DNA from 3 places in the Kitasatospora sp. NPDC097691 genome. Region 2 is predicted to be linked to each of the others. Evidence: riboswitches for the same ligand, from Rfam matches in the RefSeq annotation. Region 2 holds a riboswitch; each other region holds the start of a gene.

Region 1 (4,265 bases), on a different contig from region 2:
CCCCTGAGCCTCCGTCAACCCGCTTGGGCGACGGGCTGGGCAGGGTCACCTAGGCGCGGGGGAAGGGTCGCCTCGGAGCCGTGGGCGGAGCGGGGCAGGACGACCGCCGGCCAAGGCGGGGCGATCGCCCGGTCAGGGAGGACGACGGCCCGGCGTCCTCCGTTCGAGCGCACGGCGGGCGGGGCGGGTCGGGTCGCAACCCGGTCCCGGAGGCGGCTCGGCCACCCTGGTGCCGACGCGGCCCGCGACGGCGCGGGCCGCCGGAGCACGAGAGCAGGGTGACCGGGATGAAAGACCGGGATGTACGGGGCGGCGCGGAACCACGGGGCGGCGCGGGAGTCAGGGGGTTCGGCGGGGTCGGACTGGTGGCGGCCGTGGCGGCGAGCTGCGCGGTGACGGTGCTGGCCACCGGCCCGTCCTGGGCACTGCGGCGGCCCGAGCCCCGCCCGGCGGTGGACGTCGTCGCACTGGGCGTGCCGGTCACACCGGTCGCGCCGGCCGCACCTGCCGCACCGGGCGGGTCCGCCGGTACCGCAGTGTCCACCCTGCCCGCCCTGGTCGCCCAGCCGTCCCACTCCGACCTGGAGGTCGTCCGGCTCGACCCGGAGCCGGCGGCGCCCGGCGGCACCACCACCGTGCACGCCTTCGTCGCCAACCGGGGACCGGACACCACCGCATCCTCGTTCACGGTCGTGGTCACCCTGCCGGAGGGCGTGACGCCGGAGGGCCCGTACTTCCCCGAGGACTGTGAGGTCTTCCAGAACGGCCACCGGGTGCGCTGCGTCTTCGGACCGGGACTGAGGGAGGGGCGCAGCGCCACCGCGCTCATTCCGGTCCGGCTGTCCCCCGACCTGCCGCCCGGAGAGCTGGCAGGCTGGGTCGCGGTGCGCAGCGCGGACGACCAGGACGAGGGCAACAACCGGCAGCCGTTCGACATCAGGGTCATCGAGTCGACCGACGGCTCCTGAACCACGTCGACCCACCGGTCACCGGCCGCCGGCGAGCGGCTGCCGGCTTCCGGTGACCGGTGGGACGTCCTACCCGACTACCGGTAGACGCGGACGTAGTCGGCGGCCATGGTGATCGGAGCGGTCCCCTGCGGCGCGGGGTGGTACTGGCCCGCGCACACCGAGAGGTTGAGGATCAGGTACGCCGACCAGTCGGCGCCGACGCCCTTGCCGTCCGAGAAGACCTTCACACCGTTGACGTACCAGTCCACCGAGTTGGCGCCGTAGTAGGTGCCGATGGTCACCCACTGGTCCTTGGCGACGGCACTCGCGTCGGTGTAGTACTTCGCGTTGCCGGGGTTGACGTGGTTGGTCAGCTCCAGCAGGTTCGGGTTGTCGGGGTGGTACTCGAAGGAGTCGACCTCCCCGTTGCCGTTCTTCCAGGTCCACAGGGCCGGCCAGGCGCCGGTGCCGGCGGGCAGCTTGACCCGGGTCTCGGCGTAGTCGCCGGTCTTGACCTGGAATCCCTCGCTGGAGCCCTCGGTGGTCAGGAAGCCGGTGTTCCAGGACTGCTTGCCGTTCTCCAGGGCCGGGCCGCCGGAGGTGGCGGTGAAGGTGGCGACCCCGTTCGCGACGGTGACGTTGTTCTTGTTCAGCCAGTCCAGCTTGTTGTCGTCCGGGTTGTGGTTCCCGTACTTGTAGGCGGTGCTCTTGTCGCCGACCCAGCGCTGGCCCCAGGAGATGGCGCTGTTGAACTCGTCGGACCAGGTCAGCGACTTGCCGGCGACCGGGGAGGACGGCGCGGGGGTGGTCGGGCTCGCCGTGGCGCTCGGGGTCGACGTGGGGGTCGGCGTGGCGCTCGGGGTCGACGTGGGGGTCGGGGCCGGGGTGGTGGGGGTGGCCGTCGGGGTCGGGGCCGGGGTGGTGGTGGCCGAGACCACCAGCTGCTGCGAGGGCAGGTTGTGCCAGCCGCCGCCGAGGTCCTGCCAGAAGCCGAACTGGGTGTACGTCCCGGCGGGCAGGGTGCGCGCACCGCTGGTGAAGTTCACGCCGCTCGGGCAGATCTGCACGTTGGAGGCGTTGCCGGGGAAGTCGAGGTTGGTGCCGCGCGCGTCGCGCACGCCCACGCCCACGGTCTTGGCGGTGAAGCAGGCCGAGGAGTGCAGGCTCAGCGAGGCGGCGGTGGCCTTGCCCGCGACCATGGTGGCGGGGGCGAGCCGGTCCTGGGTGACGGTCGGCGCGGTGGCCGCCTGGGCACCGGTGACGGACGGCACCCCGAGCAGGCCGGCGCCGCTGATCGCGAGCGCGCCGGTGGCGGCGAAGGCGGCGTTGCGGCCGCGGCGGGAGGGGCGGGCGTGACGCGGCGCACGGCGCCGGGCAGCAGGCTTGGGCATGAGGTGACCTCTGCGACGCCTGCGAGGTTAGCTGTCGGGTTCGGGCTGCAGTTGCCCGGCCGCCTGTGGAGCGGCTTCACCCCTAGCCTCGACCCGTACGCGCGAGCGCACGGGCCGGGCGCCGACCTTGGTTTCCCCGCTCCCGTCCGCTGTGGTGCTCGGTGACCCGCCGGCGGGTGGACGGGACTCGGCGTCCCGGCGGCGGGGTCCGCCAGGGGCGGACGACCGTTGCAGGCTAGGCAGGCCGTACGTAAACGGACAACTCCGGCGGACCGGTTGTCGTGCAGCTCACAGTGGTGTCGATCAACGACGCTGTGTGGCGGCCGAGTTGATCAGTTCGGGTGGCCTGGAACGATGCCCTACGGGGTGACTGGAAGGGTGCTGTGAGGGGTGTCGCGGGGAGTGCCGGGTGGGGTGGCGGGGGTGGCGTCCGGCCGGGTGTCCGGCGGGAGGTCCGGCCGGGTGCCCGGCCGGACGTTCAGCCGAGCCAGGCGTCCACCTGGCTCTCGGCCTCCGGCGCCCACGCGAGCTCCAGGTGGTTGAGGCCGCTCAGCAGCCGGGTGCCGCCGACCGTCGCGATACCGGTGGTGTCCAGGGCGCTCGCCGTGAACACGATGCCGTCGCTGGGCCCGCGGTTCTCGTTGAGCACGCCCGGGATGTCCGCCGACCCGCCCGCCAGCAGGTAGGTGCGCACCGGGGCCGGGATCCCGGCCTGCTGGAGCGGGGCGATCAGGGAGCCCGCGTCGATCGCGGCCTGGATGCCCTGTCCGGACGTGTAGAACCCCTGGCCGCCGTAGTAGGTGGTCCACCAGTCCTGGGCACTGCCGTCCACCCCGTACCTGCCGTCCCAACGGGCGAGCAGCTGGCGCTGGCCCGGGTAGCAGTCGTACCCGCCGGTCGGCAGCACGCCGAGGCAGGGTTGCGCGGTGTACGTGCCGTAGCAGGTCATGTACAGGTGCGGGGACGGCGCGTTGGCGGTGCCGCCGCAGGCCGGCCACGTCGCCAGGTCGAAGGACCAGCCGTGGGCGTAGACGTAGTCGAGCCCGCCGTTCGGCCCGCCGAGGGTGACCAGGCGGCGCACGTCGCCCGCGTACGCCCGGCCCCAGGACGGCCGCACCGAGGACACGTACGCCCGGGCGGCGACCTCGCCCTTGCTCCAGGCCACCACGTCCACCTGCGGGACCCCGAGGCGGGCCCGGATCAGCGCGATCGCGTCGCCGACGGCCTGCGCCTGGAGCAGGTTGTCACCGTGCTTGTGGGCGAAGCCGATGGCGAAGACGCGGTGGCCGGTGCCCGCGAGGTACTGGGCGAGGCCGGTGGACGGGCAGGTCGCGGCGCCGCAGGTGCCGGTCTCCCCCGGGTTCGCCCAGGCGCGGTCGGCGTTGTCGTTGGCGCCGTGGACCAGCAGGACGGGCGTGGCCCGACTGCCGGTGTCCCAGCCGGCAGCGGAGTAGAGCAGGAAGCGGCCGGAGGAGGGCTCGCCGGTGCCGAAGTACGTCCGGCGGGCGCCGTCCTGGTCGCCGCGGCCGTCGGACGGGAACTGCTCGGTGCGGAAGCCGGGGGTGGTGTCGAGGTAGCGCTCGACCTTGGCCCAGCCGTTGCCGGGGGCGGGGAAGGCCGCTTCCAGGGCGAGGGGGGACGTGGCGGATTCCGTCTGGGCCCGGGCGGCGGTGGGGGTGGGGATGCCGAGGACGAGGGCCGCGAGGGCCAGGAGGACGGCGGCGAGCGCGGTGGGGGTGCGTCGCGCGCGGGTGCGGGTTGTGGCGGTGCGTCTCGCGCGGCCACGGGTTGTGGGGGTGCGTCTCATGGGCGGACGGTAGGACCGGCGCGCGACGGGTGCCCATGTGCCGGTCGCACACCCGGTGGGCAGCGCGGTGGTGATCCGTACCGTGGCAAAGCTCTGACCGAGTGCACCCGGTCGGAT
Region 2 (4,265 bases):
GCAGGTCTCCGGCCAGGGCCCGCAGGACCCGGCGACCGGCGAGTACCTCCACCACGGCGACGTGAAGGCGCAGACCCGGCGCACCCTGGAGAACGTCAAGGCCATCGTCGAGGCCGGCGGCGCGACCATCGACGACGTGGTGATGTTCCGCGTCTACCTCACCAAGCGCGCCGACTTCCCGCTGATGAACGAGGTCTACGCCGAGTTCGTCGAGGAGAACATCAAGCCCGGCGGCGTGAAGCCCTGCCGCACCACCGTGTTCGTCGAGCTCCCGCAGGAGCCGATGCTGGTGGAGATCGACGCCCAGGCGGTCGTCGCCTGACGATCCCGCACCCCCGCCCGCACCCACCGCAGGGCCCGGACGCCTCCCCGCGCGTCCGGGCCCTGCGGCGCTTGCCACACCCGACCGACCACATTAGGTTAGGCTCACCTAACCAACTGGAGGTCCGTCCATGAGCCTGCCCACCGGCGACACCGAGGTCCCCGAGCCGACCACCGCCGAACGGATCCTGAACCTGCTCAGCACGACCTCCTCGCTCGCCGTCCGCGCCCTGGGCGAGCACCACGACCTGGACACCCCGGTCGCCGTCCACGGCTCCCGCCTGCGGCTGCGCGCCGCGCTGGACGCCCCGCTCACGGTGGCCGCCACCCACGCCACCGACGGCCTCGCCGTCGTCCTCGACGTCACCGACGTCTCCCCCGTCGCCGTCCGCGACCGCGTCCGCGCCCGCCTCACCCTGGCCGGCCGGCTCCACCTGGCCCACCTCGCCGACGACGGCCTCAGCGTCCACCTGCGCGTGGACGTCGCCCACGCCGTCCTCGCCACCCCGTACGGCACCGGCGCCGTCACCGCCGCCGACCTCGCCCACGCCGCCCCCGACCCGATGGCCCGCCACGAGGCCGCGATGCTCACCCACTTCGCCGACGACCACGCCGACGCGCTCGACGTCCTCACCCGCCTGCTCGACCCGGTGCTGCTCGCCCGGAACCCGGACGTCCGCCCGCTCGCCCTGGACCGCCACGGTCTGGTGCTGCGCCTGGACCACCCCGACGGCCACCGCGACGTCCGCCTGGTCTTCTCCGAACCGGCCCGCGACACCGAGGACTTCGGCCACCGGATGCACGACCTGCTGGCCGCCGCCCGGTACGGCCAGCCCGCCCACCGCGGCTGAGCCGGCCTCACCGCTCGAACCGCGCCCCGGGACGACCCGCCCCATCCGCCCGAGCAGCGCCGACAGCGTGTACGGGCGGACGTTCGGGTCCGTCCCGCCGCCGCACCCGAACTCCCCACCCCCTTCGGCGCGTTCAGCGGGCTCGAAGCCCGCGCCGCACTGGCCCCGGACATGGCAGCGGCCGGCCCGGCTCGCGAGGGAGGTGGGTCCCGCGAGCCGGGCCGGCCTGGGCGTGTCCCGCGCCCATGTCCACTGTGCGGCGATCATCCGGTCGAGCGGTCACCCGACATGACCATCCCGGAGGATCGATTCGCTCCGCAGCAGCGGTGGTTCCTGAAACCCCGGAAGGGTCAGAGCGCGACGCCGTGCGCGCGCAGGTAGGCGACCGGGTCGATGTCCGAGCCGTACTCCGAGCCGGTGCGGATCTCGAAGTGCAGGTGCGGGCCGGTCACGTTGCCGGTGGCGCCGGAGAGGCCGATCTGCTGGCCGACGGTGACGGTCTGACCGATCTTCACGCCGATCGACGAGAGGTGCGCGTACTGCGCGTACTTGCCGTCGGCGAGCTTGATCTCGACCTCGTTGCCGTAGGCGCCGCCGTTGCCGGCCTTGACCACGACACCGTTGGCGACGGCGCGCAGCGGGGTGCCGGTGGAGCAGACGAAGTCCTGGCCGGTGTGGTGGCCGGAGGCCCACATCGAGCCGGCCACGCCGTAGGCCTCGCCCAGCACCGGGTTGGCCAGCGGCGCGACGTAGCCGGCGGTGGCGGCGACCGGAGCGGCGGTCACGGCCTTGGCCGGAGCGGCGGTCTGAACCTGGGTCTGCACCGGGGCGGACGGCTTGGCGGCCTCGGTCTTGGCCTGGACCTGGGCCTGCGGCTTGGCAGGCTTGGCCGGAGCAGCCGGAGCGGCGGGCTTCGCCGGGGCGGCGTCCGCGGACGGCGCCACGGCGTGGCCGGCGATGGTGAGCTGCTGGCCCGGGAAGATCAGGTTCGGGTTGGCGCCGACGACCGAGCGGTTCTGCTCGTACAGCGCGTGCCAGCCGCCGTCGACGTTCTTGACGTCGGCGATCTTGGACAGGGTGTCACCGCTGACGACGCGGTAGCTCTCGTGCGCGGCGGCCGGAGCGGCCTGCGCGACCGGCTTGGCGTCGGCGGCGGGAGCGGCGGCGGGGGCCGCGGCCGGAGCGGCCTGCGCGACCGGGGCGGCCGGGGCGGTGTGGGCCTGGGCGCTGATCGCGGTCACGAGCGGGAGGGCGAAGGAGGCACCGGTGACGGCGGTGGCGATGCCGATGCGGGCGGCGCGGGGCAGGGCGATACGACGAGCCTGAGCAGGCATGGAAGTTTCCTCTCCGACGCCTGCGAGGTGAGCTGTCGGGTTCGGGCTGGAGTTGCCCGGCCGCATGCGCGGCTTCACCCCAAGCCGGCCCTGGACGCCCGCGCCCTGAGGCGCGAACTCCGGTCCGGCGACTTACCTGTGGGTCCCCCGCTCCTGCCGTACAGAGTTCAGTTCGAACCACCGGGAAGCGGCAGGACTCGGCGTTCCACCCGGTGGATCCGTCCGGGCTGGCCGGGCGGTCGCTGAACTAAAACCCATCCGTTCGGGTGAAGCAATGTCGATCTCTTGAAACCGCAACGACCCCCACGGCGCCGGTGACCCTCCGGATGATCCGCAGCACGGTGCGCACACAACCCATTCACCCCGTGCCACTGATCCACGACCCTGCGCAGACGTCGACGGCACTGCGCAGTCGTCCGCTCACGCACCGCCCACCACCAACACACCCGCCGGTGAGCCTTGTCACGTGGGCCCCACGAGGGCCAGGATCGGGCCGTGGCCACCTCTGAAGCCGGCACTCTGCGCCTGGGCACCGCGCAGGGTCGCTGGGTACTCCTGGCAACGGTGCTCGGCTCCAGCATGGCGATGCTCGACGGCACCGTGGTGAACGTCGCCCTGCCCCGGATCGGCGCCGACCTGGGCGCCTCCCTGGCGTCCCTGCAATGGACGCTGAACAGCTATCTGCTCACCCTGGCGGGCCTGATCCTGCTCGGCGGCGCGCTCGGCGACCGGTACGGCAGGCGCCGGGTCTTCCTGATCGGCGTGGTCTGGTTCGCCGTCGCCTCCGCGGCCTGCGCCGCCGCGCCGAACATCCAGGTGCTGATCGCCGCCCGCGCCGTCCAGGGCATCGGCGGGGCGCTGCTCACGCCCGGCTCGCTCGCCATGCTCCAGGCGGTCTTCCGCCCTGACGACCGCTCGGCGGCGGTCGGCCTGTGGTCCGGCCTCGGCGGGGTGTCGGCCGCGGTCGGCCCCTTCCTCGGCGGCTGGCTGGTGGACGGCCCCGGCTGGCGCTGGATCTTCCTGCTGAACCTGCCGCTCGCGGCCGCCGTGATCGCGGTCTCCACCCGGTCCGTGCCGGAGAGCCGGGACGAGGGCGCCACCGGCCGCTTCGACGTGATCGGCGCGGTGCTCGCCGCGCTCGCCCTCGGCGCGATCACCTACGCGCTGACCGCCGCCGGGGAGGGGGTGTCGGCCACCGTCTGGGCCGCCGGGGCGATCGGCGTGCTGCTCGGCGTCGCCTTCATCGTCGTCGAACGGCGCACACCCGAGCCGATGCTGCCGCTCGGCCTGTTCTCCTCCCGGCTGTTCACCGCCGTGAACCTGGTGACCCTCTGCGTCTACGCGGCGTTCAGCGGCGTCTTCTTCCTCCTGGTGGTGCAGCTGCAGATCGTCGCCGGGTTCTCGCCGCTGCTCTCGGGCTTCGCGCTGGTGCCGATCACGGTGCTGATGCTGGCGCTGTCGGCGCGCGCCGGACGGCTCGGCAAACGGATCGGCCCACGCATCCCGCTGACCATCGGCCCCCTGGTCTGCGCCGCCGGGGTGCTGCTGATGCTGCGCATCGGCGCCGACTCCTCGTACTGGACGGACGTGCTGCCCGCCGTCACGGTGATGGGCTGCGGTATGACGCTGCTGGTTGCGCCGCTGACGGCCACGGTGCTGGCCGCCGTCGAGGTCCGGCACGCGGGCATCGCGAGCGGGGTCAACAACGCCGCCGCCCGCGCGGCGGGCCTGCTCGCGGTGGCCGCCCTCCCGGCACTGG
Region 3 (4,265 bases), on a different contig from region 2:
GGAGCCGTCGAGTCCGTACTCCCGCAGGACGGCGATGATCACGCCGACGAGTCGCGCGGCCGCCCCGGCGAGGTCGTCGTCGGCCTGGGGGGCCTGGGGGAGGGCGTTGTAGCGGTGCGGGTGTTCGGTGGCGTACGCGTGGTAGGCGCGCAGGACGGCGGCGACGGCGTCGTCCCCGCTGCGGCCGACCGCGGCGTCCGCGAGGCGGTCGGCCAGTTCGCCGGTGACCCGGACCGCGATCAGCCGCCGCAGTTCGGCCAGGCCGCCGCTGACGTGCTTGTACAGCGAGGGGGTGGCGACGCCGGCCCGGGCGGCGACCGCGGCCAGGGTGAGGGCTTCGGTGCCCTGTTCGTCCAGGAGGGCGATGGCGTGGTCGACGACCTGGTCGGGGGTCAGTCCTATGCGGGGCATGGTCTCGGGTCTCTCCGTACGGAAGTCGGGCGGTGGTCGGGCGGTGGTCCGGCGGCGGTCGGGCGGCGTCAGGCGAGTTCGGCGAGGAAGGGCAGCAGGGCGTCTGCGGTGGCATGCGGGTTGTCGGCCATCGGGTAGTGCCCGGACCCTTCGATCATCGCCTTCCGCGCGCCGAGTGCCGCGACCTGCCGGTCGGCGACGAGCTCCGGCTTGGGGAAGTCGGGGTCCTTGCTGCCCATGACCACCAGCGCCGGGCACCGCACGGCGGCCGTCCAGCCGACCGGCGAGGCGTCCCCGGTGACGTAGCCGCGGGTGGCGGTCTTGCGGCCCGGGGTGCGCAGCGCGGCGACCAGCCCGTTCACGTAGGCGTCGAAGTCGGCGGGCTTGGCGCCGGGGAAGGCCATCCGGCGCAGGTAGAAGCCCCAGAAGGCGGGCCAGTGGACGAGCGCGGCGCCCATCAGGCCGAGGACGCCGCGCATCAGGGCGCCGGGCTGCGGGTTCTCGACGAAGGCGTCGATCAGGACGATCCCGGCGACCCGCTCCGGCGCGTCCCCGGCGGCCTTGACGACCGTCGCGCCGGTGTAGGAGTTCCCGGCGAGGACGGCGCGCTCGATGCCGAGGTGGTCGAGCAGGGCGAGGACGTCGTCGGCGATGGCGGCGGGGCTGTAGTCGTCCCAGGTGATGGAGGACTCGCCGAAGCCGCGCAGGTCCATGGTGACGACCCGGTGGCCGGCGGCGACGAGCAGCGGGCGGAGGTGCCGGTACGCGGCGCGGCTGTCGAGCATGCCCGGGAGCAGGACGACGGGGGTGCGGTCGCCCTGCCGGGTGTCGTCGAAGGCGATCCGCCCGCCGGGGAGGGTCAGGTACTGGGTGTCCGGGGTGATGGTGGCGTTCATGGTGGGCCTCCTCGGTCCGCCGCTGCGGGCATCGGCGGTACTGCCGATAGCCATAAAGCTAAGGCTAATAGCCTTAGCCGTCAAGGGCTCGACCGGAGGGGCGGGGACGAGGGGAGAGGAGGGGGTGTGCCTCAGACCCCCTCGACCTTGAACGGATCGTGCTCGCTGAGCAGCTTCTCCAGCCGGGCCTGGTCGACCCGGCTGACGATCTCGTTCGTCTCCTGCCGGTCCCGGATCACCTTCGCCAGGGTGAACGCGGAGCTGACGGTGTAGAGGAGGCCGATCCCGAGGAACGCCCGAGTCCACCCGCCGACCGGCAGGTAGGCGATCCCGACGGCGAGGGTCGTGCCCGAGAGGGCGAAGGAGAGGATGGCCTGGATGTAGTAGGCGGCCGTCGTGCGGTTCTGCATCGGTGCGCTCATGGCGTCAGGATGCGGCCGCCCGGTCGGGCCGCACATGAGTAGGAGTACTCAGATGGGGTGCTCGTGTCGAAGGGTCGTTCGTTGACGTCCGATCACCCGCTCCACGGCCGTCCCGGACGGATGGCTTGGAATCAGAGCGTCCTAGGATTAACGTTTGATAACGCAGCGCGGTCGTCAACGCCGTACCCAGACGGCACCGTGCGCCGTCGCCTAATCCCGCCGGCCGGCCTCCGGGCAGGTCAGGGAGCCGGGGAACCACGTTCCTTGGGGTGAATCGGCGGGGCCCCGGCCCGGCCGTAGGAGACCTTCCTGCTCCGAACCCGTCAGCTAACCCGGTAGGCGCGAAGGAAGGAAAGGAGCGCGCCTCCGTGGCGTCGACGCACACTCCGGCACACCCGGCCGGCCCCGCAGCCGGTACCCAGCTCCTCGACCACCCCGGTGCGGACGGTCCCGAGGCCTTCGGCCCGGAGGCCGAGACCAACCGGCACCGGATGCCGCGTCAGGCCCGCGGCGCCTCCCCGCTGCTCGGCGTCACCGCCGTCGCCGCCACCCTTGGCGCCACCGGCTTCGCCTCGGCCACCCCGGCCGCCGCGCCCGCCATCGAGGCCCCGGACGAGACGCCGGTCGCCCTCTCCGCCGACCCCGGCCTCGCGCTCGCCGCCCGCATCCAGCAGCAGGCCGACGGCCAGCGCACCGCCGCCGAGGAGACCGCCCGGCTGCAGGCCGCGCAGGAGGCCGAGGCCAAGGCCGCCGCCAAGGAAGCCGAGGCCAAGCGCGCCGCCGACGAGGCGGAGGCCAAGCGGGCCGCCGCCCTCACCCTCCCGGTGAAGGACTACCGGCTCTCCGCCCACTACGGCCAGAGCGCCCGCTACTGGGCCAACCTGCACACCGGCCTGGACTTCGCCGCCGACACCGGCACCCCGGTCTACGCGCTCGGCCAGGGCACCATCACCTCGGCCGGCTGGTCCGGCTCGTACGGCTACCGGATCGTCGAGACCCTGCCCGACGGCACCGAGATCTGGTACTGCCACCTCTCCTCGATCATCAAGGGCTCCGGCACGGTCACCTCCGGCCAGCAGATCGGCAAGGTCGGCGCGACCGGCAACGTCACCGGCCCGCACCTGCACCTGGAGGTCCGCCCCGGCGGCGGCGCCCCGGTCGACCCGGAGCCCTGGCTCCAGCAGCACGGCCTCAACCCGTAACGGACACCCGGGAGCCCGTGACGGACACCTGAGAGCCCGTGACGGACACCCGGGAGCCCGTGACGGACACCCGAGAGCCCCCGGTCGCACGCGGCCGGGGGCTCTCGGTTTCCGCGGGCGCCTACTCCTCGGCGGGCAGCTGCGTCAGGTAGGCGTCGATCTCCTCCTGGCCCGGCTCCGGCGCCAGCTCCGGGAACTCCGCCACCAGCAGCCGCGGCAGCCCGGGCACCGTCCACTCCCCGAACAGGTCGAGCGCCGCATCGACCGCCGCGTCCTCGAAGTGCCCGAAGTCCCCGGTCAGTTCGTCCGGCATCGGCCGCCCGAGCGCGGTCAGCTCGGCCAGGTTGCGGTAGCTGCGCCGCATCAGGCCCTGCTCCAGCAGCCGCCGGGCGCCGTCCGTGGCCATGCCGACGGACAGCACCCGGCCCGGTCCCCAGCCCTGCTCGTCCGGCTCGTCCAGCCAGCCGGCCGGCACCAGGGCCTCGTACGCGGCCAGCCGCTCCTCCTCCGCGAGCCCGCCGAAGCCGGTCAGCCAGTCCCGCACCGCCGACCCGTCCGCGACGTCCACCCCGTGCGCGTGCAGCAGCAGCGCGTACAGCCGGGGCCAGGTCACCAGGTCGGCGCGGCGCAGCAGCCCGGCCGCGACCTCGCCCTGCCACTCGGCCTCCGCGTGCAGCCGCTCCTGACGCTTGGCGTTGAGCCGCCGGGCCGCCCGCTGGTGGTCGATCAGCAGCCGGACCGCCTCGCCGTACGCGAGCGGGTCCTCCTCGGGTTCGGGTTGGACGTACAGGTGGAGGCGCTCGTACAGCAGGTGCTCCACCGCGTCGGAGGTCAGTTCGGGCCAGCCGTCGTGCATCCTGCTCTCGCCCAGCTCCAGCAGCGCCAGCACCGCGTGCAGCGGCCCCTCGGCCACCGGCGTGCGGCCCTGCTCGGCCGCCCAGGCGAGCAGGTCGGCGGCCCTGGTGCGCGGGGCGAGCCGCAGGTCTTCGTCGTTCATAGTCCGAACGGTAGCCGCCGGGGGCGGGTAGGGTCGGCAGCCATGGTCCCCGTTCGACTCACCGGCCCCCGGCTGGCCATCCGCGAGTACCACCACACCGAGGGCGACGTGGACGCGTTGCACGCGCTGTTCGGCGACCCGGAGGTCACCCGGCACCTGCCGTTCGAGCCGCACGACCGCGAGACCTGCGCCGACCAGATCGAGCTCTACCTGGACGAGGCGATGGCCGAGCAGCGGGACACCTACCGGCTCGCCGTCACCAGGCTGGCCGACGCCGAGGACCCGCAGGACGCGACCCCGATCGGCCAGGCCTCGCTCACCCTCGGGGAGCACCGCG

What was found. A riboswitch is a leader RNA that binds a small molecule or an ion and turns the genes downstream of it on or off. The one in region 2 is predicted to bind cyclic di-AMP.
Region 1: linked by a shared signal. The riboswitch ahead of ABTY56_RS24395 (glycoside hydrolase family 16 protein) and the one ahead of ABTY56_RS33240 (peptidoglycan DD-metalloendopeptidase family protein) in region 2 are both predicted to bind cyclic di-AMP.
Region 3: linked by a shared signal. The riboswitch ahead of ABTY56_RS32850 (M23 family metallopeptidase) and the one ahead of ABTY56_RS33240 (peptidoglycan DD-metalloendopeptidase family protein) in region 2 are both predicted to bind cyclic di-AMP.

Annotation. Positions count from the first base shown of each region.
Region 1 is NZ_JBEORY010000037.1:63,326-67,590, reverse strand. Features, by position in the region: gene ABTY56_RS24405 (IclR family transcriptional regulator) at 1-7, shown strand, start outside; gene ABTY56_RS24400 (COG1361 family protein) at 366-968, shown strand; gene ABTY56_RS24395 (glycoside hydrolase family 16 protein) at 1,046-2,341, opposite strand; cyclic di-AMP (ydaO/yuaA leader) riboswitch at 2,343-2,472, opposite strand; gene ABTY56_RS24390 (esterase/lipase family protein) at 2,820-4,148, opposite strand.
Region 2 is NZ_JBEORY010000069.1:4,438-8,702, forward strand. Features, by position in the region: gene ABTY56_RS33230 (RidA family protein) at 1-322, shown strand, start outside; gene ABTY56_RS33235 (DUF2470 domain-containing protein) at 453-1,172, shown strand; gene ABTY56_RS33240 (peptidoglycan DD-metalloendopeptidase family protein) at 1,523-2,506, opposite strand; cyclic di-AMP (ydaO/yuaA leader) riboswitch at 2,509-2,689, opposite strand; gene ABTY56_RS33245 (MFS transporter) at 3,002-4,265, shown strand, end outside.
Region 3 is NZ_JBEORY010000067.1:24,872-29,136, reverse strand. Features, by position in the region: gene ABTY56_RS32865 (TetR/AcrR family transcriptional regulator) at 1-411, opposite strand, end outside; gene ABTY56_RS32860 (alpha/beta fold hydrolase) at 480-1,307, opposite strand; gene ABTY56_RS32855 (YiaA/YiaB family inner membrane protein) at 1,439-1,729, opposite strand; cyclic di-AMP (ydaO/yuaA leader) riboswitch at 1,927-2,085, shown strand; gene ABTY56_RS32850 (M23 family metallopeptidase) at 2,098-2,931, shown strand; gene ABTY56_RS32845 (hypothetical protein) at 3,053-3,928, opposite strand; gene ABTY56_RS32840 (GNAT family N-acetyltransferase) at 3,971-4,265, shown strand, end outside.